DNA from 4 places in the Arthrobacter sp. PAMC 25486 genome. Region 3 is predicted to be linked to each of the others. Evidence: riboswitches for the same ligand, from Rfam matches in the RefSeq annotation. Region 3 holds a riboswitch; each other region holds the start of a gene.
The links. Region 3 has a riboswitch for S-adenosylmethionine ahead of art_RS14070 (DUF1737 domain-containing protein). Riboswitches for the same ligand answer to the same signal wherever they lie in the genome.

Region 1 (6,998 bases), 860 kb from region 3:
CGCCCGAAAATGATGCCGACCCCGCTTTCTGAGCCCGGAATGGGCGAGTTCAGAAAGCGGGATCGGCATCGAAAATGCGGCAAGGCTGACTGTCGGTCCGGGGTGCTAGCCGACCAAGCCGCCAAAGAGCAGGCCCAGCAGGTACGTGGCGGCGGCTGCACCCATGCCGATGGCCAGCTGGCGCAGGCCGCGCCACAGCGGGGACGCGCCGGAGAGCAGCCCCACCACGGCGCCGGTTCCCATGAGTGTGATGCCCACCAGAACGCAGGAAAGTAGCAGCGCGCCGATGCCTGTCATCCCGAAGAGGAACGGAATGATGGGGATGATGGCGCCGGATGCGAAGAAACAAAAACTGGAACTTGCCGCTCCCCAGGCCGTGCCGAGGGTTTCGTGCTCGCTGGCTTCCTCAAACTTCTCCGGCGTCAGCGAGAGGCTGGGGTCGCAGTCGCAGGTGAACTGGCCCATCCGTTCTGCTGCCCGGTGTTCCGCGGCTTCCCGGGACATGCCCCGGGCGAGGTAGACCAACACCAGCTCATTATTTTCAAGGTCCAGCGAGGGGGCTGCCGACAGGGTGACCTGAGTGGGCTGGGAGGCGTCGAGGAGTTCGCGTTGTGAGCGGACGGAGACGAATTCGCCGGCGCCCATGGACAACGCGCCAGCGAGAAGACCTGCAATGCCGCTAAACAGCACCACCGAGCTGCCCACGCCGGTGGCGGCCATCCCCACCACAAGGGACAGGTTGCTGACCAGCCCGTCATTCGCACCGAATACGGCCGCACGGAAGGAGCCGGAGAGTCGGATTCGTCCCCGGGTTGCCAAGCCCCTGACAACCTCCTCATGGATGGCTTCGTCGGCCGCCATTGCATCGGTTGCATCGGCATCGGTGGCGTAGGGCGACCGGGATTCCGAACGCTGGGCCAGGGCCAGGACAAACACGGAACCAAAGCGGCGAGCAAGCATGCCCAGGAACTGGTTGTGCAAGGACGCACGGACGGGCTGAGCGGCGTGCTCGCCCAACAAGTCCAACCAGTGTTGTTCGTGCCGCCCCTCGGCTGCTGCCAGCGCCATGAGGATGGTGTGCTCTTCCCCTTCGCGGCGCTTGGCAAGGTCGCGATACACAGCTGCCTCGGCGCGCTCATCGGCCAAATACTGGCGCCAGCGCTTAATTTCAGCGGTGGTAAGAATTCGTTCAGGCATGGTGAAGCTCCTCAAAGTCAGCCCTCACTGTAGCCCGGATTCTAGCGGTTTTTCGGCCGGGATACCTAGCGGGAAGGTTTCGGCGCACCGGAAAATCCTGCGTAAAGATGTATTCAGAAAGTACTTGACACAATGGAAAGTACTTTCGTAGAGTTGTGTCAACGCTTCAGTCCAACAAGATGTTTCAACCGAGGAGAATCTCATGACCAGTACCCAGCAGACCAAGACCCACGACTACTACGCCACCCGCGTCATGCGGATCGGGATGGCCATGGGCCTGGCCTGCATGGCGGCATTGTTCATCGCAGGTCTCGTCAAGGGAAACGCAGGGATGCTGGTCATGGCCGCCAGCTCCGCTGCGGTCCTTGGCGCCACGTGGGCTTCCATCAGTGCGGCAGCCGGGAACAAGGCAGCCAAGGCGCAGGCCGCCAACAGCTGAGCCGACCATTCCCTGCACCCCGGAACTGGAATATGCTGTGGGCCAACGGCCGTGTGCAAGGCGGCCGCGATCCGGACGGTGGCCACTACATGAGTGAAGTTCTGTTCCCCATAATGACGGGAGACCCGTCCGAACCGGGAGTCCTGCTGCAATGGCGTGCCCCCAACGGCAGTGCAGTCGTCGCCTATCAAATCATCGCCGAGGTTACGATTGACAAGTTCGACGCCGAGGTCAACACCCCGGTCTCCGGCACCTTGAACTGGGCGGTACAAGAAGGCGACGAGGTGGCACAGGGTGCGGTGATTGCCGTCATCGAGCCCTAACTTCTCCGTGAGCCGAGCCTCTGGTGAGTCTCGGTCCGGAGGCCCTCGGAGTTGTGCGCCTGGTCGGTCGACATTCAGATGCAGCACTACGCGTTGCGGGTGGACGACGGGCACTTCGACAGGGCACTCGTGCGCCCCATCGAAGCGCAGCTCGAGTACTGGACCAACCCGCAAATGACACGTTCGGGCGAGACGACCACCGAGCACGGCGGACGCGGCGTCTACTTCAGGGACCCCGCAGGGCATGGCCTCGAACTCATTACCCAGCCATATTTCTAGGCCCAAGGGATCGTTCCAGCACCAATGCTTGGATCCGGCGGCTGGAAAATTCCTGCCGGCAGCCGATCAGTAGGCAGACAGCCGGAAGCCAATGCCGCGCCCGGCCCGCACACCCGTCTGCGCAACCGTGACCACAAGGGTTCCGATTTCGGGAATCCAGCGGGCAGGCCGGACTGCGTTGGCCAGCGCGGAAATGAGCTGAGCCGGCTCCGGCGACCAGTACGCGTGGTGGCCTTTTGGGGTCAGGAAGGTGACAGCGCCGAGATTTGCATCAACGGCGGGCAGCACGGCAATTCCTTGTGTTTTCGCGGCGGCAGTGGCGGGTTTTGCGGTGGCGACAGTTGAAAGAGACATGGCTTTAACCTTTGCTTGCTCTTGCCAACGGAGGTTTCCGCCGGCCGCTTCCTCATCCGAACCACCCGTGAAGCATGGGGTTGGCGTGCGGCCAGTCGGAGCTTGGCACCGCATCTCTTGAAGCTGCCTCCAACACTACGTCGTTAAAGCACGACGGCGGGAGGTTCCGTCACATATTACGGAACCCACCGCCGTCGAACTTCTTGGCCCATAAAAGATCTGACCCGCAGAAAACGACGAGAATCGACGCGAAATCGCGTATTTTCACCGTTTTATGCGGGTCAGATGTAAAGGGGCAAGCTACTTCGCCAGTGCGGGAACTTCCTCGTCCGGGTTGGAATCGGTGGCTGCCGCGGCCAGGCGGTCATCCCAGGCCTTGCGGATGTGGGCCGGGGTTTCAGGGGTCAGCAGCGAGACTACAACGTAGACGATGAGCGAGGAGGCCAGACCGAAGTAGATGGGCTCGTTGGCGTAGATGCCGTCGGCGCTGTGGATGATGCCGGTGGCGTAGATGACAAGGGAGGCGATGGTGACAACGCAGCCGACGGCCATGGACCAGGCGGCGCCCAGGCCGGTGCCGCGCTTCCAGACGAGGCCGCCGATGATGGCCACGAGCAGGCCGCCGACGAGGATGTCGTAGGCGATGGTCAGGGCGAACACCACATCGTTGACCACAATGGAGATGCCTACAACGAGCACACCGATCACCAGGATGTACCAGCGGTTTGCCCTGATGTCGTGTTCCGGGTTGGTGGAATCGGAGTTGTCGATGTCCTTGCCGAACCAGCTGGCGACGAACGGAATGACGTCCTTGCGGGCCACCGTGGCGGCGGCAATGAGCGAGCCGGAGGCGGTGGACATCATGGCGGCCACGGCGGCGGCCAGCACGATGCCGCCGACGCCGATGGGCAGCAGTTCCGTGGCGACGAGCGCATACACGTCGTCCTTAAGTTCCACATGGCCGGACAGGGCCACGGAGGCGGCCATGCCGATCAGTGCGCCGGCAACGCCGTACAGGATGCAGTAGATGCCTGCCGTGGCGCCGCCCCAGCGGGCAATTTCCGGTGTGCGGGCGGTGAAGACGCGCTGCCAGATGTCCTGGCCGATGAGCAGGCCCAGCGTGTACACCACAAAGTAGGTGATGATGGTCTGGGTGCCGATGCCGTCCCACTGGAAGAAGCTGGCATCCACGCGCTCGCGGATGCCGTCAATGCCGCCCGCGGCGTTCCATGCGAACGGCAGCATGAGCAGGAAGACGCCCACGGTCTTGATGACGAACTGCACCTGGTCGGCCAGGGTGATGGACCACATGCCGCCAATGGTCGAATAGATCAGCACGATCGCCCCGCCGACGGCGATGGCCAGCCAGCGGTCCCAGCCGAACAGCACCACGAAGATGGTGGCGTAGGCGCCGGTGGAGGTTGCCGAAATCATGATGGTGTACGCGAGCATGACGATGCCCGAAACCTTGGTGGTTTCCTGACCGTAGCGCAGGCTCAGCATCTGCGAGACCGTGTAGATCTTCAGCTTCTGCAGTGTGGGCGCAAAGAGCAGACTCAGCAACAGCACGCCGACGCCGATGGCGACCACGAGCCACATGCCGGAGATGCCGAACTTGTAGCCTAGCCCCACCCCTCCCACCGTGGAGGCCCCGCCAAGAACGACGGCGGCCATGGTCCCGGTGTAGAGGAAGGGACCCAGGCGGCGGCCGGCGACGAGGAAGTCGCTGTTGTTCTTGGTCCGCGATTTGCCCCACCAGCCGAAAGCCAGCATGGCCACCAAATATAAGACGACTATGGCAATGTTCAAGTCCACGCGATGCTCCAGTGTGCGAAGTAGATAGGGAGTCCCCAGAAAGAATTGCCTCTTGAGCAACAATTGTTGTCTATTAGGCTAAACTGTGATGGTAGTAACAGTCAATGCGCCGCTTAAAAACAAGGGGCAGTTAAGTTGTCGAGGAGCCGCCATGAAAGCTTTGCCCCTGGAACCAAGCGCCGAACCCGTTGCCATCGGATCGCGCATTCGCGCGGCACGGCAGGACCAGCGGCTCACCATTGAGCAGGTTGCCGATGCAACCGGGCTGACAAAAGGGTTCCTCAGCCGGGTTGAACGCGATTTAACCTCTCCAAGTGTGGCCTCTTTGGTGACCTTGTGCCAAGTTCTCTCGATCTCCATCGGCGAACTGTTTGCCGCCCCGGAAACCCATTTGACCCGACGGGGCGAGGGGCCGCGCATCTCCCTCGGAGGCGAGGGGATCGTCGAGCGGCTGCTGACCTCGCGCTCGGAGCGGCGCCTGCAGATCTTGGGGGCCACCATTGAGCCCTTTGGTCGCGGTGAATCGGAGCTGTATGCCGTGGACTGTGACGTTGACGTGCTGCACATCATGAGCGGGGAACTGACGTTGCGCATGACCCAAGAGTCCTATGACCTGAAGGCGGGGGACACGCTGTCGTTTCCCGGACGCGAGCCGCATAGCTGGGAAAACCGCACGGCCTACCCGGTTGAGGCCTTGTGGATCCTGGTGCCGGCAGCGTCAGGTTCCGGGCCAAGCTAGCTGACGCTTCTGCTCCTAGTCCGCCCGACGCAAGCCGGCCCCGCCGCGCCAGGCCTGGCTGGGTTTACTCCGGCTCCGAGGGAATGTTACCGTGCGGTAGTCTTGGCGTGAGCCATATCACACTAAGGGGTATTTGTGAGCCGAACGCAACCAACCACCGCGAGGCAGGCCGGCGGGACCGCACCCCGCCTGGGCAGCCGGACATGGTTGGCCCTCATTATTGTGGGCTTTGCCGGGCAGCTGGCCTGGACCGTGGAAAACATGTACCTGAACGTGTTTGTCTACAACACCATCAGCACCAACCCGGCCGTTTTGGCCCTGTTGGTTTCCTCCAGCGCCGTTGTCGCCACAGCCGCCACGTTCCTGATCGGTGCAGCCTCCGACCGGCGCCGCCGGCGCCGCATCTTCATCGCCGCCGGCTATGTTTTGTGGGGCGCCTGCACGGCCGCGTTCGGTTTCGTCCAGACCAGTGCCGTGGCCGCCATCCTGCCCGCCGCCAATGCCGTAGTGGTGGCCATCATTGCGATCGTGCTGCTGGATGCCGTGATGTCCTTCTTCGGCTCGGGCGCCAACGACGCCGCCTTCAACGCCTGGGTCACCGAATCCACGGTTCCCGTCAACAGGGGCCGGGTGGAAGGTGTCCTCTCGGTCATGCCGCTGTTGTCCATGCTGGTGATCTTTGGGCTGCTGGACGGACTGACCCAGGGCGGGAACTGGAAACTCTTCTTCGGCATCATTGGGGCGGTGACAGCCTTGATTGGTGTGCTCGCGTGGTTCCTGGTCCGCGATTCGCCCGCCCTGGTGGTCAGTGGCGACAGCTACCTGCGCTCGGTCGTCCACGGCCTGCGCCCCTCGGTGATGCGCGCGAATCCCCGCCTGTATTGGGCGCTCACGGCCTGGCTGGTGGTGGGCACCTGCACCCAGGTGTTCCTGCCCTACCTGATCATTTACATCCAGAGGTACCTGCGGATTGACGGTTACGCGATCATTTTGGCCGTGGTCCTGGTGTCCTCCGCGGTGCTGAGCATTCTCGGCGGCCGCATCATTGACAGGATTGGCAAGCTCGTCTCCGTCATGCCGGCCACCGCGATCCTGGTGATCGGCCTGGTGGGCATGTTCTTTGCCCGCGGCACGGGCCCGGTGATGCTGGCCGGAACCATCATGATGTCCGGGTTCATGCTGACGACGGCGGCGATCTCGGCCATGGTGCGCGACTACACGCCGCCGGAGCGGGTGGGCAACGTTCAGGGCTTGCGGATGATCTTCGCCATCATGGTGCCCATGGTCGTCGGCCCGTTTGTGGGGGCGGCGGTCATTGCCGGGGCGGCCGAAACATATGTTGACCTGGGCGTGGTGAAGTCCGTGCCGACGCCGTGGATCTTCCTGGCGGCCGCCGCCGTTGCGGTCTTCACCGTGCTCCCGGTACTGCGCCTGCGCCGCGCCACTGCCCTGGCGGCGCCGGCATGAGCGGGCTGCGGCCGCCGCGGCTTACTCCGTGGGGGCAAGCCCTGGATCCGAATGCGGTGCTGGCAGAATATCCGCGGCCCCAGCTCGTGCGCGACAGCTACCTGAACCTCAACGGCACCTGGCACTACGCCATCACCGGCCCGGGCACGCAGGGTTTCGATGGGATGCACGACGGCGTTGCGCCGGGCGCCGCCGACGGTGAGATCCTGGTGCCCTTCTCACCGGAAACCCCGCTCTCCGGTGTGCGTCGCCAGCTGCAACCGGGGCAGACCCTGCGCTATTGGCGGGACTTCACCCTGCCCGGTGGTTTCCAGCGGGACCGCGTGCTGCTGCATTTTGGTGCCGTGGACCAGCGCTGCACTGTCACCGTCAACGGGGTTGCTGT
Region 2 (6,998 bases), 1.3 Mb from region 3:
CCCACCAGGCTTCCGGGACACCCTATGTCGGGACCTTGCTCAACGGTGTTCCGCTGCAAAATTACGACAACTCCCACGGCCACCAGACCACCGGGTTCGCCAATGAGCGCATGCGTGCCGAAGCTGAGCTCAAGCGTCAGCTCGACGCACTGGATGCGGCCCGCCGAGCCGGCCAGGTCACGGCCGAGCAGTACGCCACACACCGGGAAGCGATCTTCAAGAACTTCTAACGAAGGTACGCAAAAGATTGCCCCTGCAAATCTTCTGCAGGGGCAATCTCTTTGGGCCCACGCACCCGAGGGCCCAATACGGAGACCCGCCAGTGGTAACGCGCCGGCTGATCCGCAGTGGGTGGATGTGGGGAGGGGCGGCGGTCAGGGCTGGAAGAAGGACTCCTGCAGCAACGCACCCACGGCGGTAACTTCCGTGAGGAAACCGTCGTGCCCAATGGGTGAATCTATTCGGCCCACCGGCACATGCCCCGGCAGTGCTGCGGCCAGCGCTTCCGATTGTGCCGGGAAGTACAGCCGGTCGCTGTTGACGGCTGCCACGATAAATTCGACGCCGTCCGTCACGGCAAGTGCCTCCTCGAGGCTGCCCCGGCCACGCGCCACGTCATGACTCATGAGCGCCTCGGTGATGGCGATGTAGCTGTTGGCATCGAAGCGGCCCACCAGCTTGTGCGCCTGGTGGTCAAGGTAGCTTTCCACCCGGTACCTGGCGGATTCGGCGGACTCCAGCCTGTCATGGCTGATGGTCCCGTCTCCCTGTGCCAGCCGCCCAAAACGCCCGTCCATCTCCGTCTCGGAGCGGTAGGTGATGTGGGCAATCCGGCGGGCCAGCCCCAAGCCCAAGGCGGGTGCTGCGCCGTCGTAATAGTCCCCGCCGGCAAAGTTGGGATCCTGGCGGATCGCCAACACCTGCGCCTGGGCAAAGGCAATCTGCTCGGCAGTGCTTGCCGCGCAGGACGCGATCACGGCGCAACGCCGCACCCGCTCCGGGTGGCTTGCGGCCCATTCCAACGCCCGCGCACCACCCATGGAACCGCCAATGACGGCGTTCCAAGAGGCGATTCCCAGCCTGTCGGCCAGCAGCGCCTCAGCGTCGACCGAATCACGGATGGTGACGAAGGGAAAGCGGGAGCCGTAGGGCCGGCCGTCGGAGGCGATGCTGGAGGGCCCGGTGGTGCCGTAGCAACCGCCGAGCATGTTGGCGCAGACCACGAAGTACTTGTTGGTGTCGATGACCTCGCCGGGACCGACGAGACCTTCCCACCAGCCGTCCTCCTCGGAGTCGCCGCGGCTGACGTGGGTGCTGCCGGTCAACGCGTGTTGGATGAGGACGGCGTTGTCACCGGAGGCGTTCAGGGTGCCCCAGCATTCAAAGGCCATGGTGACCGAGGGCAGCACGCCCCCGGCTTCGAGCGGCAGTTCGCCGATGTGGATTGAACGCAGCACACCGCCGCCCTGGCCAACAGCGGCGGAGAAGTCACTGCCGACTGGTTCTGGTGCGTCGATTTCTGCTTCGGGGGAAAACACGTTGCCCTCCACAGCCGTCGGAATCACTAGGCTCACTGGACTCACGCTGATTTGGCTGCGCGGAATCCGGCTTCGAGGTCGGCGATGATGTCCGCGACGTTTTCCAGCCCGACGGACAGCCGGACCGCTCCCGGGCGCACACCTGCGGCAAGCTGCTGCTCGGGTGAGAGCTGGGCGTGGGTGGTGGAGGCCGGGTGGATGACGAGGGAACGCACGTCACCGAGGTTGGCGACGTGCGAGTGCAGCTCGAGGCCGTCCACAAAGCGCTTTCCGGCCTCGAGGCCGCCCTTGATGTCGAAGGAGATGATGGCGCCAACACCGTTGGGACCGTACTTGCGGCCGCGTTCAAACCAGGGGCTTGAGGGGATGCCGGCGTAGGCCACGGCTGCAACGTTCTCGTTGGCCTCAAGCCATTCGGCGACCGTGACGGCGTTGCTGACGTGGCGTTCCACGCGCAGGCTCAACGTCTCAACGCCCTGGGCAATGAGGAAGGCGTTGAACGGTGAGATGGCTGCGCCAAGGTCGCGCAGCAGCTGGACCCGGGCCTTGAGCACGTATGCCAGGTTGGCGCCCAGCGCGCAGCCGACGCCGAGGTCGCGGGCAAAGACAATGCCGTTGTAGGTTTCGTCGGGCGTGTTGAAGCCCGGGAACTTCTCGGGGTTGGCTGCAAAGTCGAACTTGCCGCCGTCCACAATCACGCCGCCGATGGCAGTGCCGTGTCCGCCCAGGTACTTGGTGGCGGAGTGGATGACGATGTCGGCACCCCACTCGAGCGGGCGGATCAGGTACGGGGTGGCAAGGGTGTTGTCCACGATGAGCGGCACGCCGGCTTCGTGGGCGATCGCGCTGATGTTTTCCAAATCCAGCACGTCTTGGCGCGGGTTGGAGACCGTCTCGCCGAAGAACGCCTTGGTGTTGGGACGCACGGCTGCACGCCATTCGTCCAGGTTGTCGGGGTCGGAGACGAACGTGGTCTCGATGCCGAGCTTCTTCAGCGAGTGGGCCAGCAGGTTGAATGTGCCTCCGTAGACGCTGGGGCTGGAGACAATGTGATCGCCGGCTTCGGCAATATTCAGGATCGCAAAAGTGGTTGCCGCCTGGCCCGACGCCAGCAGCAATGCGCCGACGCCGCCTTCGAGGTTGGCAATGCGGTCTTCGACCACTGCCGTGGTGGGGTTGCCGATGCGGGTGTAGATCGGCTCCAGCTCCGCCAGGGCAAACCGCGCCGCGGCGCTCTCGGCCGACGGGAACACGAATGATGTTGTCTGGTAGATCGGCAGTGCGCGGGCGCCGGTGGTGGCGTCGGGCTCCTGGCCTACGTGGATCTGACGGGTTTCAAATGACCAACCGTTGCTCATGGCTGTTTCCTTTAACACTAGAGGCCTGCAACGAAAGCCCCCGACACGTCAAGCGGTCGCAGGGTTGCGTTGCGGATGGCCCGCGCTTGCACCGGAACCGGTCGGTTCGATGCCAGGTCCTCACCCGGGGCACCCCACCGCGGAAGGAGGGTTGCCGGTCAGCAAGCCGGGGCTGTGCGCTGACACTCATGACCTGCATCCAGTGTGAAAGAATCGCCGCGCGCTTGCAAGATTGTGACGAGTTTATGACTTTTACCGAAGAACTGTTTGAATTCTGGCCCCGAAAGTGCCGTTACCTGAATGAATGACTGACCGTTTGTCACATTCGGACTTATTTGGCCGCCAACCCGGTGTGGAGCTGAGCGCTGCAAGGATGTACGATGCATCTCGCAGCTCCAGACCCGTCATGCGAATTTATGCATGGGTGGGCCGGCCGCGACACCCACCTTCCAGCTCCCGCCCCCTGCCGCCGGGCTGCGTCGGAACGCTGATGGCGTCGGAACAGTAAACACCTGCGCACCGTTACGGCACAACCACGCGCCACTTTTGAAGCTGCGAAAATTGTCAAGCTGTGCACCGTTACGGCACAACCACGCGCAGCAGCAGTGCAGCGAGTCCGAGCGCCGGCGGAATCGCGGACACAGACGCACCACTCGCCACGAGTGGTGCGTCCAAGCGTCTATACGCGCCAGTAGGGATGACCTGTGCGTATGAGCTCACGCAACGGTGGTAGTCGTGTCGACCAGGCCCACGTGGTGTTTTCGTTCCGGAATTCGTGGAACTATTTGCCCAGCCCCGCCCGCCGCAGTGCCTCCGCCATTGCTGTGTTGGCCGACGGTGCCGCCGTGTTGGCTGACGGGGCGGCAGTGTTGGGGCGGGTCTGCGCGCCGGTCCCCCGGGGACCACGTTGCCCACCCTTCTGCCCACCCGGTTGGCGGCCCTGGCCGGAGTTGGAGCCCTGTGCGGAGCCAGGGTTGGAGCCTTGTGCGGAGCCAGGGTTGGAGCCCTGTCCACGGCCAGGGTTGGCACCTTGTCCGCGGCCGCGCGCAACCGCACCACCGCCCTGAGGCGAGGGCCGGCTGGACGCGCGGGAGCCGGCGTCGGGCTTCCCGGCCACGCGCTCCCCCGCCTTCGACTCATCATCCAGGCGCAGCGTCAGCGAAATCCGCTTCCGCTCGGGCTCCACCTCAAGGACCTTCACGCGCACAACCTGGCCGGACTTGACCACTGAATGCGGGTCGGAGACGAAGGAGTTGCTCATGGCGGAGACGTGGACCAGCCCGTCCTGGTGCACGCCGATGTCAACGAACGCGCCAAATGCGGCCACGTTGGAGACGGTGCCTTCCAGGATCATGCCGGGGCGCAGGTCGGTGATCTTCTCGATGCCGTCGGCGAAGGTGGCCGTTTCGAAGCGGGGGCGGGGGTCGCGCCCGGTCTTTTGCAGCTCGGCAACGATGTCTTGGACGGTGGGCAGGCCGAAGTCGCCATCGACAAAATCGGCCGGGTTGACCGATGCCACGGCACCCACGCCGACGGTAATCTCGGCCGGTTTGGCACCCACCGCGGCGAGGATTTTGCGTGCCACACCGTACGCTTCGGGGTGCACGCTTGAGGCGTCGAGGGGCTCCGCTCCGCCGGTGATCCGCAGGAAGCCGGCGCACTGTTCAAAGGCCTTGGGGCCGAGGCGCGCAACCTTCAACAATTCCCGGCGCTTGCTGAACGGGCCGTGCTCGTTCCTGTGCGCCACAATGTTTTCGCTCAGGAGGGGCCCGACGCCGGCCACCCTCGCCAGGAGCGCGGGCGAGGCCATGTTCAGGTCAACACCCACTGCGTTGACACAGTCTTCAACGACGGCGTCGAGGGAGCGGTCGAGCTTGGCGGGGGTGAGGTCGTGCTGGTACTGGCCCACGCCGATGGACTTGGGCTCGATCTTGACCAGTTCGGCGAGCGGGTCTTGCAGGCGGCGCGCGATGGACACCGCACCACGGAGCGAGACGTCCATGCCGGGAAGTTCGGCACCGGCCAGTGCCGAGGCCGAGTAGACCGAGGCGCCAGCCTCGGAAACGACGAGCTTGCTGACCTTGCTCTCCGGGTTTTGGCGCTTAAGTTCGGCCACCAGCTCTGCAGCCAATTTGTCGGTCTCGCGGCTGGCCGTTCCATTGCCAATGGCCACCAACTCAACGTCATACCTCTGTGCCAGTGAGACCAGGGTTGCGAGTGCCTCGTTCCAGCGCCTGGCCGGGGCGTGCGGGTAGATGGTGTCGGTGGCGGCAACCTTGCCCGTGCCATCAACCACGGCCACCTTGGTGCCGGTGCGCAGGCCAGGGTCGAGGCCCAAGGTGGCGCGGTTGCCGGCCGGGGCCGCCAGCAAAACGTCCCTGAGGTTGGCGGCAAAAACCCGCACGGATTCCTCTTCGGCACTTTGGAAGAGCCGCACGCGCAGGTCAACTGACAGGCGGGTCAGGATGCGGGTCCGCCAGGCCAACCGGGCGCTGGTCATGAGCCAGGTGTCGGCTGCACGCCCAGATTCGGCAATGCCGAGCGAACGCGCCACGGCGCCTTCGTACGCGGCGCGGGCCTGCGTCTGGGCGTCGGCGTCACGGGAGTCGGCCTCCGACAGGTCGAGCGAAAGCACGCCCTCCTTTTCACCACGCAGCAGGGCCAGGACCCGGTGGCTGGGCAGGGTGTGGGGTGGCTGGGCGAAGTCAAAGTAGTCCTTGAACTTCTCTCCTGCGTTGTCCTTGCCGGTCTTGACGGAGGAGCGCAGCCGGCCGGTTTTCCACAGCCGTTCGCGCAATTCCCCCACCAGGACGGGGTCCTGGCCTGCGCGTTCGATCAGGATGGAGCGGGCCCCGGCCAGGGCATCGTCGGCGTTGGCGACACCGCGGGCAGCATCGACAAAGGCGTCGGCTGCCACCGCGGGGAACGTGGCAGGATCCGCGAGCAGTGCATCAAGCAGCGGCTCCAGACCGGCCTCGCGGGCGGCGTCCGCCTTGGTTTTGCGGGTCGACTTGTACGGCAGGTACAGGTCCTCCAGTTCGGACTTCGTGGCGGCCGACTCAACAGAGCGGCGCAACGCCTCGCTCAACTTACCCAAGCCGTGGATGGTTTCCAACACCACCACGCGCCGGGCTTCCAAGTCGCGCAGGTACCGCAAGCGCTCGTCCAGATCACGCAGCTGGGCGTCATCCAGCGTCCCGGTGACTTCTTTTCTGTACCGGGCAATAAAGGGGACGCTGGCGCCGTCGTCCATCAGTCCAATCGCGGCACGAACGTGGGCGGCACGCACACCCAGCTCGGCGGCGATGGCGGCAATGATGCGCTCGGCCTGTGCAGCGGCGGTGGGCAGGGTCAGCGGGGCGTGCAAAATGTCAGTCACACCTCAATTCTGCCCCACGTGGCGGGCAACGCGAAGCCCCTCACAGAAGTCCCTAACATCAGACGTCCCATGTGACTTAGGTAACGCTAAGTCGAGCGCCGTTGAACAAAGTGCCAAGATGAAGTCATGCGAATGGACCATGTTTCTTATGCCAGTGAATCAGACGGATTGGCTGCCACCACGGAGCGAATCGCCGGTGCCCTCGGGGTCAAAGCGGTGAAGGGCGGCATCCACCCGCGCTTCGGCACCCGCAATATGATCATCCCCCTCACCGACCACCACTATGTGGAAATTGTCGAGTGCCTCAACCACCCCGCGTCCGACAAGGCGCCGTTCGGCCAGGCCGTCAAGGCGCGTTCGGCAGCAGGCGGCGGATGGATGGGCTGGTGCGTCGCCGTTGACGACCTCACCCCCTTTGAAGAACGCCTCGGCCGCAGCGCCGTCCCCGGCAACCGCAAGTTCCCCGACGGCCAGGAGTTGATCTGGCAGCAGATCGGCATCATGGGCCTGATCGCCGACCCGCAGGTGCCGTACATGCTCAAATGGGAGGGCGACCCCGCCCTGCACCCGTCACTGGCCCGCGAGTCCACCGTCAAGCTGTCCTCGCTGACCATCGCCGGCAGCGCCGAACGCGTCACCGAATGGCTCGGCGAACCCGTCGAGGCACCCCTGAACGACGTCGCCGTGGAGTGGATCGCCCCGCGCGGCACCCCCGGCATCATG
Region 3 (6,998 bases):
GCACTGCTGGCGCCCAAGACCGGCGAACTGCTGCTGTCGCTGGGACCCGTCACCTTTACCACCGGCTCGCTCGAGGCAGGGGTGGCGATTGCCCTGCGCGGGTTGGCCGTCGCGCTGCCGGGCATCATTGTGCTGGCCTCCACCGACCCCACGGACCTAGCCGATGCGCTGGCGCAAAAGCTGCGACTGCCGCACCGTTTTGTGCTCGGGGCGCTGGCAGCCATGCGCCTGGTGGGCCTGCTCGTGACGGAGTGGCAAACCCTGGGCATGGCACGCCGGGCTCGGGGCGTGGGCGGTGAACCCGGCTTGTTCCGCGGGCTGAAGGCGCAGCTCGGCCAGGCCATGGCGCTGCTGGTGCAGGCCGTGCGGCGGGCTTCGCGGCTGGCCGTCACCATGGAGGCCAAGGGATTTGGTGCGGGCCCGCGCACGTGGGCACGCGTTTCAGCCTTCTCCCCGCTTGACGTCTGGGTGGCGGCCGGCGGACTGGCCATCGCGGCCGCAGCGGTGAGTGTCGCCGTCGTGCTTGGTACGTGGAACCCGGTATTTGGTTAGGGAGGCGCTGGGGCGGGGCTGCGGCGACACGGCGGGACACAACCGGCGCTGCGGAATGGAGAAGACGATACTGGGAGCATGACGATCCCGCGCAGCACCAAGCTCACCATTGTCGGCGCCGGAAGTGTCGGCACCTCCCTCGCCTACGCCGCGCTCATTCGTGGTTCCGCCCGTGAGGTGGTGCTGTATGACATCGCCACGGCCAGAGTGGAGGCGGAGGTCCTCGACCTGGCCCACGGCACCCCGTTCGTTGGGGCCTCGCGCATCACGGGTGGCAGCGACATCGGGCTCGTGGCGGGCTCCGACGTCGTCGTCATCACGGCCGGGGCCAAGCAGGAGCCGGGCCAGACCCGGCTTGAACTGGCCGGTGTCAACGTGGGCATCCTGGAGAAAATGCTGCCGCAGCTCGTGGCCCTGGCGCCCAACGCGGTGTTCATTCTCGTGACAAATCCGTGCGACGTCCTCACGGCCGTGGCCGAACGCATCACGGACCTGCCGCCCGGGCGCATCTTCAGCTCCGGAACCGTGCTGGACTCTTCCCGGCTGCGCTGGCTCGTGGCAGAGGCTGCCGGGGTTGCGCCGCAAAGCGTGCACGCGCTGATCGTCGGCGAACACGGGGACACGGAGTTCCCGCTGTGGTCCGCCGCGACCATCGGGCAGACCCCGCTCCCTGACTGGACCGACTCCTCGGGGGCCCTGCTGTTCCCCCGGGAGCGGCTTGAGGCACTCACTCACGACGTCGTCCATGCCGCCTACAAGGTCATCGCCGGGAAGGGGGCCACGAACTACGCGATCGGGCTCTCGGGCGCGCGCATCGTGGAGGCGGTGCTGCAGGATGAGCGGAGCATCCTGCCGGTCTCGAGCGTGCTGCACGGCTACCGTGGCATTCACGGCGTGGCCCTCAGCGTGCCCTCAATCGTCGGAGCGGGCGGAGTGCAGCGCGTCCTCGACACTCCCATGGATGATCGCGAGGCCGCACAGTTGCAGCACTCCGTGGAGACCCTTGCCGCCTCCATCGCCCTGTTTTCCTAGGCAGAGGGACGAAAGTATCGGCGTGGTTCGTGCCATGGTTTCGGGTGTGGCGCCGGGGCGGGGTACCGTGGAGGGAGCGGCCAGCCCATCAGCTAGTTAGCCCATCGAATTTATCGCACGTAACGGTTATTTCGCCACATATTCTGCATAAACTGTCCAAAAGGTCACATTAGTCCGGCATTTTATGCATCCTATGATATAAATGCATGTATGACTCAAGTGGCTGCAGAAACTGTCGGCGTTTTAGTGCGGGATGCACGGAACGAAAAGGGCTGGACCCAGGGCGAATTGGCAACCCAATTGGGCACCAGCCAAAGCGCTGTGGCCCGGATGGAACAAGGCAAGCAGAACCTGAGCCTGAAGATGATTCAGCGCATGGAAGCCTTGCTTGAAGCCAACCTTTTCAGCGTGGGAGCCGTTTCCAAGAACGCCGTCACACACCTGCGCGTCCACGGCGGACGCCAGCTGTCCGGCAGTGTGGACGTCAACACCAGCAAGAATGCCGGCGTGGCCCTGCTCTGCGCCAGCCTGTTGAACCGCGGCACCACCACCCTGCGCCGCGTGGCCCGCATCGAAGAAGTCAACCGCATTGTTGAACTGCTGACCTCCATCGGCGTCGAGTGCACCTGGTTGGAGGACAACGACCTGCTGATCCGCCGCCCCGCCGTGCTGGACCTCGCCTCGATGGACATCGCCGCCGCCAAGCGCACCCGCAGCGTCATCATGCTCCTTGGCCCGCTCCTCGACGAGGAACACAGCTACCGCATCCCTTACGCAGGCGGCTGCGACCTCGGCACCCGAACAGTGGAGCCGCACATGCAGGCGCTGCGCGAATTCGGGCTCACAGTCAACGCCCACGACGGTTTCTACCAGGTCCAGGCCCCGCTCAGCGACACCGAGGACAGGACCTTTGTGCTGACCGAGCGCGGGGACACGGTCACCGAAAACGCCATCATGGCCGCGGCCCACCGCGCAGGCACCACCATCATTCGCAACGCCAGCCCCAACTACATGGTCCAGGACCTGTGCTTCTACCTCCAGGGCCTGGGCGTCACCGTGGAAGGCGTCGGCTCCACCACGCTGACCATCACCGGCAAATCCCGGATCGATGTGGACATTGAGTATGCACCGTCCGAGGACCCCATCGAGGCGATGTCCCTGATCACTGCCGGCATCGTGACAAAGTCCGAGGTCACCGTCCGCCGCGTGCCCATCGAGTTCATGGAAATTGAGCTCAAGGTGCTCGAACAGATGGGCTTCCGCTACCTCAAGTCCGCCGAATACATGGCCCGCAACGGCAAGACCCGCCTCGTGGACATCACCACGCTGCCCTCCGATTTGAAGGCTGCGCCGGATAAGATCCACCCCATGCCGTTCCCCGGCCTGAACATCGACAACCTGCCGTTTTTCGCCGTCATCGCCTCTTGCGCCGAGGGCACCACGCTCATCCACGACTGGGTGTACGAGAACCGCGCCATCTATCTGACCGAGCTGAACCGTCTCGGCGCCGGCGTCCGCCTGCTGGACCCGCACCGCATCGACATCACCGGGCCCACCGCGTGGCGTGCCGCCGAAATCGGCTGCCCTCCCGCACTGCGCCCGGCCGCCTGCATCCTGCTGGCCATGCTCGCCGCCAAGGGCACGTCCGAACTGCGCAACATCTACGTGATCGAGCGCGGCTACGAGGACCTGGCCGAGCGCCTGAACACCGTCGGCGCCGAGATCGAGTACTTTCAGGACTAACCGTGTCCAAGAGAAATAAGGGCAACGCCGACCGCCGCGCGGCAGGTTCAGAGCTACTTGACTCAGGGTACTTTCGCCAGCGCATGGCCCTTGCCCTGCTGGTCCCACTGTCAATTGCCCTTTCCGTCCTGTACTTGGCGTCAGGCACGTTCGCCGTGGACTGGCTCATCGACAATGTCGCAGCCATGCAGTGGCTGGACGGCTGGTTTGGGCTTGCCGCGGGGGATCTGGTCGCCAGTCTGGTGCTTTATATCCCTGTGGTCAGCTACCTGTCCCTTGCCGGAATTGTGCTGAACCTCGCCATGGGCCGTGTCTACCTGCGTGGCGGCGGCACCAAAGGCTACAACGCCCGGGAAAAGCTTGTGATCGTGGCGGTGTTCATGACGCTCATAAGTGTTCTTTGGGCGTGGATCAGCTGGGACGAGCGCAATGCGGCCTCATTTGCGGCGCTGGTTGCCAACGTCCTGCTGCTGCTGTTGTCAGCGGTTCCACCAGGCCTCGCCCTGGCCGGACGTACCCCGGGTAAACACTTCAAGGACCGGCAGATGTTCGCCGTCATTGCGGTGCTGACAGTGTCCTGGGCAGCGGGAATCTTCTGGGGCCTGGCCTAGCAATCAACTTACGTGCAAGGCTCAGAAGCAGTCCTGCGCATAAACGACTATGCGCAGGACTGGAGGCCAGTTATGCGCGTAAGTTCAGGCCGGTGGATGAAATCGCCGCCAGCGCCGCCGTCAGATCCTTCTTCAGGTCATCCACGTCCTCGAGCCCCACGGACAGACGCAGGAAACCGTCCGACAGCCCGATCGCGGCGCGGCCCTCCGGCCCCATGGCGCGGTGCGTGGTGGTGGCAGGGTGGGTGATCAACGACTTCGCATCGCCTAAATTATTGGAGATGTCGATGATGGCCAAGGCGTTCAGCAGCGCAAACGCTGCCTCCTTGCGGGTTCCGGAGGCGGGCTCGGCCAGCTCAAACGTCAGCACCGTACCGCCGGCCTTCATCTGCTTCTTCGCCAGCTCGTACTGCGGGTGCGACGGCAAATGCGGGTACAGCACGCGCGTCACCTGCGGCTGCGCCTCTAGAAATTCGCCCAGCGCCAGGGCGTTCCGGCAGGAGTGGGAAACGCGCAGGTTCATGGTCTCCAGGCCTTTCGTCAGCACCCAGGCGTTGAACGCGGACAAAGCCGGTCCGGTATGGCGCATCAGGTTCTTCACAGGCCCGTCGATGAACTCCTTCGTGCCCAGGATCGCACCGCCCAACACGCGGCCCTGCCCGTCAATGTGCTTGGTGCCCGAGTACACCACGATGTCCGCGCCAAAGTCGCCGCAACGCTGCAGCAGGGGAGTGGCGAACACGTTGTCGGCCACCACCTTGGCACCCGCGGCATGGGCGAGGTCGCACACGGCCTGGACATCAATGATTTCCTGCATCGGGTTCGACGGCGACTCAAAGAACACGGCCGTGGTCGGCACGGACAAGGCCGTCCGCCACTGCTCCAAATCCGACCCGTCCACGAACACGGTCTCCACGCCCCACCGCGGCAGCAGTTCGTTCAGGATGACAAAGCAGGAGCCGAACAGTGACCGTGAAGCCACCACCCTGTCGCCCGCCGCCAACAATGCGCCCAAGGCGGTGAACACGGCGGACATGCCGGACGCCGTCGCAAAGCAGGCCTCCTTGCCCTCCAAAAGACGCAGCCGTTCCTGAAACGTGGCCACGGACGGATTGCCGTAGCGCGAGTATACGAACCGGTCCACCTCGCCGGTGAATGCCTGCTCGGCATGCTCTGCGGACTCGTACACAAACCCGGAGTTCAGGAAAAGTGCCTCGGACGTCTCCTGGAAATTGCTGCGGTCAAGCCCGCCGCGCACGGCCTGGGTGTCCTGCGCCCATGTGGCTGCGTGCTCGTTAAAGTTGCTCAATTGTGGTTCCCTGGCTTTCGCTGGTGGTGCTGATCAAGTACGACGGCGGCACCCGTGCCGGGCTGTTGGCGCCGGTTGGGCTGTGGGCCGTTGGGCGGCTTCGCTGCTGGCGGCTGCCCCGGCACTTACACATTGGGCAACCCGGCTTTAGCGCCAGGGCAGCTTGCGGTTCTTCCAACCGTTGACCACCCGGTCGCCGTAACGGTCGGGTTCGCCCTCAAAGCCCTCGAGGATGTTGTACGCCGTATATCCGGCAGCCGTTGCAGCCTCGGCGGCGGCGATGGAGCGGGCACCGGAACGGCACAGCACCACCAACTCCTTGTCGGCGGGAACCACCGCCTGCAGTTGGGCCAGGAACTCGGGGTTGTTGCTGCCGTTGCCGAGGTTCCACTGGACTAAGACAGGCTCGGTGTTCAGTGCGGAGGCATCCGGGACACCGATGTGCTGCCATTCACCCTCGGTGCGCACGTCCACCAGGACTGCCCCGGCCGCCACGCGCTCCCAAGCCGTAGCCGGTGCCAAGTCACCTGCGTAGCTCATGCGATACCCTCGCCGTCAAACTCAAGGTCGGCGTCGAGGTCGTCGACTGCGGTGGCGACGGCGGCGTCGCTCGTGGCCACAGCCCTCGGGAGAATCACTGCCTGGGCGCAAATGACCTGGCCGCCGTTGGATGTCACGGCCGGTCCGCCGTGCAGTACGTAACCTTCCGCAAGGGCGGTTGAAATGCGCTCACAAAAGGAGCGGTCGTCGGGGCCGGTGATGAGCCGGTAGGCCAGGGGGGATTCGTCCGCGGACATGCTTCTCCTCATTGCAAGTGGCGCCAGAATGCAAGCGGGAGCTGGTGGCGGTGCATACGAGCCGGAACTGGCCTGGCACCGCAGAGGGTTCACGCTTGCAAACGTCAGCCGTGGTAGCTGGGTTTGCCAAGTATTCACCTGAGGCACCCCGCCGGAAAGAGGGTTGCCGGCCAGCAAGTCAGGGCTTGGCGCTGGCACTCATTACTTACCTTGAAAAATAACACATGCCCTGCTGGCGGGCGCCAACGGCTGCCGAGTATGGCGCAACATGACGCGGCCAGTCCTGTGCGGTCAGCCGGCCGGGTCCTGCACCGGGGGGAGAAACGCCCCTTGCGCCTATCGGCCCGGCGTGCAGGGATAGGCGTCCCCGCGGCAGAAGTAGGACTGGCCGTTGTGCATTTCAATGCCTTGGAAAAGTTGGGGGACCGTGACCAGTTGGTAGCCGGCGGCATGCAGGTCATCTATCAGCTGTGCCTGCCCGTCCACGGTGGTCCTGTGGATGTCGTGCTGCAGGATGATCGATCCGGGGTGGATAAGCTCCATGACCTTGGGAATGAAAATTTCCTTGTTGCGGGACAGCCAATCCTGGGAATCCACGGACCAGTTGACCACAGGCATCCCTATGGACCCTGCGATGCGCGCAGTCATGTCGCCGTAGGGTGGCCGCAGGTATCGAGGTGTTGCGCCGGAGGCCCCCGCGATCATGTCCGTGGCGCCCTGCACCTCGCCCAGTGCGGCGTTGAGGGACAGCTTGCTCAGATAGGGGTGGTTCACTGTGTGGTTGGCAATGACGTGGCCGGCTGCTGCGGTGGCGGCGGCGATCTCCGGGTAGCTGGCGGCGTAGCTGCCCTGCTCAAAGAACGTGGCGTACACGGATCGGTCCGCCAGGATCTTCAACAGGCGGGTTGTTTGATCGTTGGGTCCGTCGTCGTACGTCAATGCGGCGCACGGAAC
Region 4 (6,998 bases), 170 kb from region 3:
TCGCAACCCGCTGTTGGAGATCCGCCAGCATTGCCAGCCCAAGTTCCGTTGCCACAACGATGCGGGCGCGGCGGTCGGCGGGATTGAGCTGGCGCTCCACGAGCCCGGCCTTGACGAAGTCATCCACCAGATAGGTCATGACGGTCCGGTCGATGCCCAAGTGCTGGGCCAGCGCCAACTGGTTGGGCTGTTCTCCGCTAACAACTGCAACAAGGACCTGGTAGCCGCGGGACCCCTGCGGAAATTCGCCCATGGCTGCAGTTGAGGCGTTCTGGTAGTTCCGCACAAGCACGCCCAGCGTCCACCCAAAGTCCTCTTTGGGGCTGGTGTTCGGCTGTGCGGTGGTTGTGCTGTTGCTCATGAGACCCATCATAACGGATTATTGAGCTTTACAACAGATCATATTTGAGTAAGATGATCTGTAAAGCAACACATAATGGATGATGACCGCCGATCCGCCACCACAATGGCGGTCGGCAGGCAGCCACCCAATGGCAATCCACAGAGAAAAGGAGCACTTCGTGGAACTAGGCGTTTACAGCTTTGGCGACGTTCACCAGGATCCCGTCACGGGAGCCACGGTCAGCAGCGAACAGCGCGTGGCCGACCTTCTGGAACGTGCCCGCCTGGCCGACGAAGTAGGCCTTGACTACTTCGGCATCGGTGAGCACCACCGCGCAGACTTCGCCATCTCCGCCACGGTCCCCGTCCTCGCCGCGGCGGCCGCCCAGACCAGAAACATCAAGGTCGGATCCGCCGTCACGGTGCTCAGCACGGAAGACCCCGTCCGCGTCTACCAGCAGTTTGCAACGCTTGACCTGATCTCCGGCGGCCGCGCAGAACTGACCGCGGGACGAGGCTCCTTCATTGAGTCCTACCCGCTTTTTGGCGCCGAGCTGAACGACTACGAGGCGCTCTACGAAGAAAAGATCGCCCTGTTGCTGACCCTGAACGAGGCCGGACGCAAGGAAGAATCCATCACGTGGAGCGGCAAGTTCCGCCCGGCACTTCACGAAGCCACCATCTATCCGCGCCCCGTGGACAACAACCTGGACATCTGGATCGCCACCGGCGGCACTCCGGCATCCTCCGCCAGGGCCGCCCGCCTTGGCACCAACGTCATCTACGCACTCTTGGGCGGCCCCGTCCACGGCTTCGCCCGCCACGCCCAGCTCTACCGGGCCGAGGCTGCACAAGCCGGGCACAACGTGGAGGCACTCAAGGTGGGGGTCAGCGCCGTCGGACTTGTTGCCAAGAGCGGTGCGGCAGACACCTTTTACCCGTACTACCGCCACCTCATGGAGGGAATTGCCCGCGAACGCGGCTTCCCGGCGCCGAACCGCATCAGCTACAACATGCAGACCGCGCCCAACGGGGGGATCTACGCCGGCACCCCGGAACAGGTGGCCGAGAAGATCCTGCTGACCCACGAGCACATGGGCCACGACCGCCACATCCTGCAGATGGACCTGGCCTCGGTGCCGCAAAAGCACGTCCTGAAATCCATTGAACTCCTCGGCACCGAAGTCAAGCCCCTCGTCGACGCCGAACTGCGCACCTCAAAGAAGGCCACAGCATGAGCATCCAGACATTCCGCCGGCACGATCCCGCCACCACAACCATCGGCATCCTCGGCGCCGGAAAGGTCGGCACCGGCGTGGCCCGCCAGGCGCTCCAGGCCGGCTACCGGGTGCTGGTCGCCGCCTCCGGTGACCCCAAGGATATTTCGCTGATCATCTCCGTCATGGCACCTGGCGCCATCGCGGTCACGGCCGAGGACGCCATGTCCGATGCGGATTTGGTGGTCCTTTCCGTCCCGCTGCACAAGTTCCGCACGCTGGATCCGGCGGGCCTGGCCGGCAAGCATGTCCTGGACACCATGAACTACTGGCGCGACACCAACGGCGACATGCCCGAACTGGAGGATGCGCCGTCGAGCTCGGAAATGGTGCACTCGCATGTTCCCGGCGCTCGGCTGGCCAAGTCGCTGAACCACATCGGCTACCACGAGCTGGAACTGGATGCCCGGCCCGCCGGTGCTGCTGATCGCCGCGCGCTGGCCGTCACCTCGGACGACGACGAGACCCGAGCCCTGGTGCTCGGCTTCGTGGAGCACCTTGGCTTTGACGCGGTCGACGCCGGATCTCTCGCCAAGGGCGCGGCGTTTGAGCCGGGAACGCCGATCTTCACGGGTTCCTATGATGAGCCCGGCTTGCAGGCTGAGCTGCGAGTCCACGCGGCCGGCGAAGAGCTGGAGCTCACGCCGGCGCAGTGATTCGCGCCGCTGCAACTGGGATGTGAGACGTGGCGGCCACACAAAATCGACCCGTGAGTTGTGGCGGCTTTGAGGGTTCAAAGCCGCCACAACTCACGGGTCGGCGCATCCCAGGCGCCCCGGGCATCCCGGGGCGCCCCGCCGTCAGGCCTTGGTGACCACCGTGCTGACGGGCGTGGCGTTGCTGAACAGGTCCTGCACCGGGCAACGCGCCTCAACCGTGCGGCTCAAGTCCTCGTAGCGTTCCTGCGTTTCCGGCCCCGAGATGCGCACGGCCAGCCGGATGTCGCTGAATCCGGGGCGGATGGCCTCGTCGATGCCGAACAGCCCGCGCACGTCCAGATCACCTTCGGCGTCGATCTGGATATCGTCGACCTGGATGCCAAGCTGCTCCGCGTACAGCCGGTACACCACCACCTGGCAGGCGATGAGCGCCCCGAGCGCATATTCAACGGGGCTGGCGGCGGTGTCATCCCCGGCCAGGGCGGCCGGCTCATCCACCGTGAACTGGTGTTTGCCGGCGCTGATCCGTGTTGCCACCGAACCGACACCAACCCCCGCGGCCGTATAGGTCAGCTTCGCATTCTCGGCCCTGGTGCCGATGCGCTTGGTCCACGCCGCACCGGCTTCGCCCAAACGGGCCGAGCGCTGAGAGGCGCCGTCAATGAGAATGGTTTCAGTCATGTTGTCTCCTTCGAAAGAAGGCGGGCGCCGTGCACCCCGCCATACTTACGCCCCGGCAGGTGCCGACGGCGTCGAATCCTCACCTGGGGCACCCCACTATGGTGTGGAGGGTTGCCGCCCGACCGGCCAGGGCCAGTGGTCGGGACTCTTGATTCTGTCCACCAGTCTGCCGGGATCGCCGCGCCGCCTCAAAGTCTCCGTCACATGCGGCAACATTCCACTACGACGACGGCCCCCTCCTCCCAGCCGGACGGGGCCCCGGGCGGGACGAGACCCACGCCACTGCCGTCCGGCGCACACACGGAAGCAACTTAAGATGGAGTCATGAGCGCAACCCTTGTGGCAAAGGACCTTTCCGGAGGCCACGCACACCGCACCCTGTTCACCAATCTTTCCTTCACGGTCGCACCGGGCGACGTGATTGGCGTGGTCGGAGCCAACGGTGCCGGCAAATCAACACTTTTGTCCCTCCTGGCCGGCGCGGCCACGCCGCAGGGCGGCAGCGTCAGCACGGCACCCCAGGATGCCTTCGTCGGCTGGCTGCCGCAGGAGCATGAACGGATCGAGGGCGAGTCCATCGCCGCGTACATCGGCCGGCGCACCGGCTGCACGCAGGCCACCGAAGACATGGAAAGCTCGGCCGAAGCGCTGGGCTCCGGCAACTCCGCCGACGACGACCGCTACGCCGCAGCCCTTGACCACTGGCTGGCCTGTGGTGCCGCCGACCTCGACGAACGCATCCCAGCAACGCTCGCCGAGCTGGGCCTGGACCTGAGCCCCGAGGCACCCATGACCGGACTGTCCGGAGGGCAGGCCGCCCGGGTGGCGTTGGCCGCGCTCCTGCTGAGCCGGTTCGACGTCGTGCTGCTGGACGAACCCACCAACGATCTTGACCTGGCCGGACTGGCCCGGCTCGAGGAATTCGTGAAGGGGTTGCGCGGCGGCGTCGTCCTGGTCTCGCATGACCGCGAGTTCCTGGCCCGCACCATCACCTCCGTGGTGGAGCTGGACCTGGCGCAGAACAAGGTGGCCGTGTACGACGGCGGCTACGACTCCTTCCTCGAGGAGCGGGCCATCGCCAAGCGCCATGCCCGCGAGGCCTACGACGAGTTCGCCGACAAGAAGGCAGACCTGGTGGGGCGCGCCCGCGTCCAGCGCGAATGGAGTTCGCAGGGCGTGCGCAACGCTATGAAGAAGGCCCCGGACAACGACAAGATCCGCCGCAAGGCCAGCTCCGAATCCTCCGAGAAACAGGCCCAGAAGGTGCGCCAGATGGAGTCCCGGATTGCCCGCCTGGACGAGGTTGAGGAGCCGCGCAAGGAGTGGGCGCTGCAGTTCAGCATCGGTCCCGCACCGCGCTCCAGCACCGTGGTGTCGACTCTGAACGCTGCCGTGGTGCGGCAGGGCGATTTCACGCTCGGCCCGGTGTCCGCGCAGGTCAACGCCGGGGAGCGCATCGGCATCACGGGTCCCAACGGCGCCGGAAAATCCACGCTGTTGAAACTGCTGCTGGGCCGCACCGACCCGGACGACGGCGTTGCCTCCTTGGGCGCGAACGTCGCCGTCGGCGAGATTGACCAGGCGCGCAGCCAGTTCCCGGAGGGCACACCGCTGGGCGACGCCTTTGAGGGCCTGGTTCCGGAGCTCAACCAAGGCGAGGTCCGCACCCTGCTGGCCAAGTTTGGTCTGAAGGCGGACCAGGTGACGAGCCCCGTGGGCGCGCTTTCCCCCGGCGAACGCACCCGCGCATCCCTCGCCCTGCTGCAGGCACGTGGCGTCAACGTGCTCGTGCTCGATGAGCCCACCAACCACCTTGATCTGCCGGCCATTGAGCAGCTTGAGGAAGCCCTTGAAAGCTACGAGGGCACGCTGCTGCTGGTCACCCACGACCGCAGACTGCTGGAAAATGTGCGTCTGGACACTCGCTGGGCCGTGGAAAACGGCCAACTAAGCGAACTGTAACAAACCGCACAAACCATGCCAAGGCCTGCGCAATCAAGGGATTGCGCAGGCCTTTTTGAGTTAAAAGTTGCCACAAACGCGCGAAACATTAGCTGTACTAATCAATTCACGAATTTTGACTTATGTTCTCTAAAATGTTGCAATGGGTAACAGGTTTGCTGCTTCTTTTGGATCTGCGGCAAACCGCTTGTGAATCCTGGTGCAGCCTTGCACCACACCTGGTTCCGGACCCCGCCAACGGCGTGTGAGTTCCGCAGGACCGCGGGAGGCCAGCCACCCGTTTTTGCCGCAGTCACATCTGCCGCCGCGCACTTTGCGCATTATTGCCCCGCCCAGGAGGCGCTGACGAACAGTCCGCCTCCGCACCATCGCCGGCGGGCGCGGATTCAAAGCGTCGTTTGAACGAGACATAGAAGATCCAAGTGATGAGGAGAGCAGCATGACATTGCGAGTCGGAATCATTGGCGCCGGACCCAGCGGCATGGCACAGTTGCGTGCCTTTGAATCAGCACGCCAGAACGGCGCGGACATCCCCGAAATCATGTGCTTTGAGAAGCAGGGCGACTGGGGCGGCCAGTGGAACAGCAGCTGGCGCACGGGCCTGGATGAGCACGGCGAGCCGGTGCACTCCAGCATGTACCGCCACCTGTGGTCCAACGGCCCCAAGGAATGCCTGGAATTCACCGACTACTCCTTCGACGAGCATTTCGGCCGCGCCATCTCCTCATTCCCGCCCCGCGAAGTCCTCTTTGACTACATCAAGGGCCGTGCCGAGAAGTCCGACGTCCGCAAGTACGTCCAGTTCAACACCGTGGCACGCCACACCACTTACAACGACGAGACCCAGGAATTCACCCTGACCGTCGAGGACCTGGCAACCGGCATCACAACCGACCACGTCTTCGACAAGCTCGTCGTCTCCACGGGACACTTCTCCACCCCCGCGGTCCCTGAATTCAAGGGCATCAACAGCTTCCCGGGCGAGGTCCTGCACGCCCACGACTTCCGCGGCGCGGAGCGCTTTGGCGGCAAGAACCTACTCATGATCGGCAGCAGCTACTCCGCCGAAGACATCGGCATGCAGGCCCACAAGATGGGTGCACGCTCCATCACCTTCAGCTACCGCTCGGGCCCCATGGGCTTTGACTGGCCGGAGAACACTGTTGAGCGCCCGCTTGTCACCCACTTTGAGGGCAGCACGGCGCACTTCGCCGATGGCACCCAGGGTGAGTTTGACGCCGTCGTGCTCTGCACCGGATACCAGCACAAGTACCCGTTCCTGCCCAGTGACATGTCCCTGAAGTCACGCAACGTGCTCTACCCGGCGAACCTGTACAAGGGCGTCGTGTGGCAGCAGAACACCAACCTGTTCTACCTTGGCGCGCAGGACCAGTACTACACATTCAACATGTTTGACGCGCAGGCCTGGTACGTTCGCGATGTCATGACCGGGGCGATCGAGCTTCCCACACTGGCCGAGCGCGACGCCGACATCCAGCTCTGGCTCGAACGCCAGGCCGCGCTGCCGGACCACAACTCCGAGGCTGATTTCCAGTCGGACTACCTGCGCGAACTCATCGCCGCCACCGACTACCCGCCCTTCGACCTGGACGCTGTTTCGCAGCTGTTCAAGGACTGGATGGGCCATAAGGAAACCGACATTCTCGGCTACCGCGACATGGTCCACCGCTCCGTTGTCACCGGCACCATGGCCACCAGGCACCACACCCGCTGGCTCAACGCCATGGACGATTCGCTGGAGCGCTACCTCAACGGCCCGTCGCAGGACGTGGACACGACCACCCTTGCAGCCCTCACCGGTCAGGACCGTATCCCCAGCAATTAGCACCTGGTTGGCCCACAAGCCGCGTGAGCTCCGCTGGGCGCTTGCGTGCAGTGGAAACGGCTGGGGAAGTTCGACGGCGTGGGCCGGGGCAATTGCCCCGGCCCACCTTTCGTTGTGGCCGGGCGGGCGGCGCATCGTGGCCAAGCTGCATCGAGTTCTGACTTTGGTGTTGAGATGCGCGTCTGCAGGCATACATCATCGCCGTCAGAACTCGATTGTTAGAGTCAGAAC

Region 1: it holds a riboswitch for S-adenosylmethionine, as region 3 does, so the genes downstream of both, art_RS22395 (hypothetical protein) here and art_RS14070 (DUF1737 domain-containing protein) in region 3, are expected to answer to the same signal.
Region 2: it holds a riboswitch for S-adenosylmethionine, as region 3 does, so the genes downstream of both, art_RS19710 (bifunctional o-acetylhomoserine/o-acetylserine sulfhydrylase) here and art_RS14070 (DUF1737 domain-containing protein) in region 3, are expected to answer to the same signal.
Region 4: it holds a riboswitch for S-adenosylmethionine, as region 3 does, so the genes downstream of both, art_RS14790 (OsmC family protein) here and art_RS14070 (DUF1737 domain-containing protein) in region 3, are expected to answer to the same signal.

What each region holds. Positions count from the first base shown of each region.
Region 1 covers NZ_CP007595.1:3,928,187-3,935,184, forward strand. The annotation lists gene art_RS17760 (LOG family protein) at 1-13, shown strand, start outside; gene art_RS17765 (VIT1/CCC1 transporter family protein) at 106-1,197, opposite strand; gene art_RS22385 (hypothetical protein) at 1,400-1,636, shown strand; gene art_RS22390 (biotin/lipoyl-containing protein) at 1,726-1,959, shown strand; gene art_RS17780 (hypothetical protein) at 2,011-2,238, shown strand; gene art_RS22395 (hypothetical protein) at 2,305-2,592, opposite strand; SAM riboswitch class IV at 2,605-2,715, opposite strand; gene art_RS17790 (sodium:solute symporter) at 2,893-4,365, opposite strand; gene art_RS17795 (helix-turn-helix domain-containing protein) at 4,559-5,146, shown strand; gene art_RS17800 (MFS transporter) at 5,282-6,613, shown strand; gene art_RS17805 (glycoside hydrolase family 2 protein) at 6,610-6,998, shown strand, end outside.
Region 2 covers NZ_CP007595.1:4,394,630-4,401,627, reverse strand. The annotation lists gene art_RS19720 (hypothetical protein) at 1-230, shown strand, start outside; gene art_RS19715 (homoserine O-acetyltransferase) at 375-1,457, opposite strand; gene art_RS19710 (bifunctional o-acetylhomoserine/o-acetylserine sulfhydrylase) at 1,580-2,896, opposite strand; SAM riboswitch class IV at 2,974-3,090, opposite strand; gene art_RS19705 (Tex family protein) at 3,678-6,275, opposite strand; gene art_RS19700 (VOC family protein) at 6,402-6,998, shown strand, end outside.
Region 3 covers NZ_CP007595.1:3,065,795-3,072,792, forward strand. The annotation lists gene art_RS14040 (energy-coupling factor transporter transmembrane protein EcfT) at 1-552, shown strand, start outside; gene art_RS14045 (L-lactate dehydrogenase) at 631-1,584, shown strand; gene art_RS14050 (UDP-N-acetylglucosamine 1-carboxyvinyltransferase) at 1,795-3,327, shown strand; gene art_RS14055 (hypothetical protein) at 3,330-3,938, shown strand; gene art_RS14060 (O-succinylhomoserine sulfhydrylase) at 4,009-5,247, opposite strand; gene art_RS14065 (rhodanese-like domain-containing protein) at 5,395-5,787, opposite strand; gene art_RS14070 (DUF1737 domain-containing protein) at 5,784-6,044, opposite strand; SAM riboswitch class IV at 6,131-6,250, opposite strand; gene art_RS14075 (polysaccharide deacetylase family protein) at 6,381-6,998, opposite strand, start outside.
Region 4 covers NZ_CP007595.1:3,234,600-3,241,597, reverse strand. The annotation lists gene art_RS14805 (MarR family winged helix-turn-helix transcriptional regulator) at 1-361, opposite strand, end outside; gene art_RS14800 (LLM class flavin-dependent oxidoreductase) at 522-1,580, shown strand; gene art_RS14795 (NADPH-dependent F420 reductase) at 1,577-2,275, shown strand; gene art_RS14790 (OsmC family protein) at 2,420-2,959, opposite strand; SAM riboswitch class IV at 2,996-3,113, opposite strand; gene art_RS14785 (ABC-F family ATP-binding cassette domain-containing protein) at 3,284-4,921, shown strand; gene art_RS14780 (FAD-dependent oxidoreductase) at 5,361-6,767, shown strand.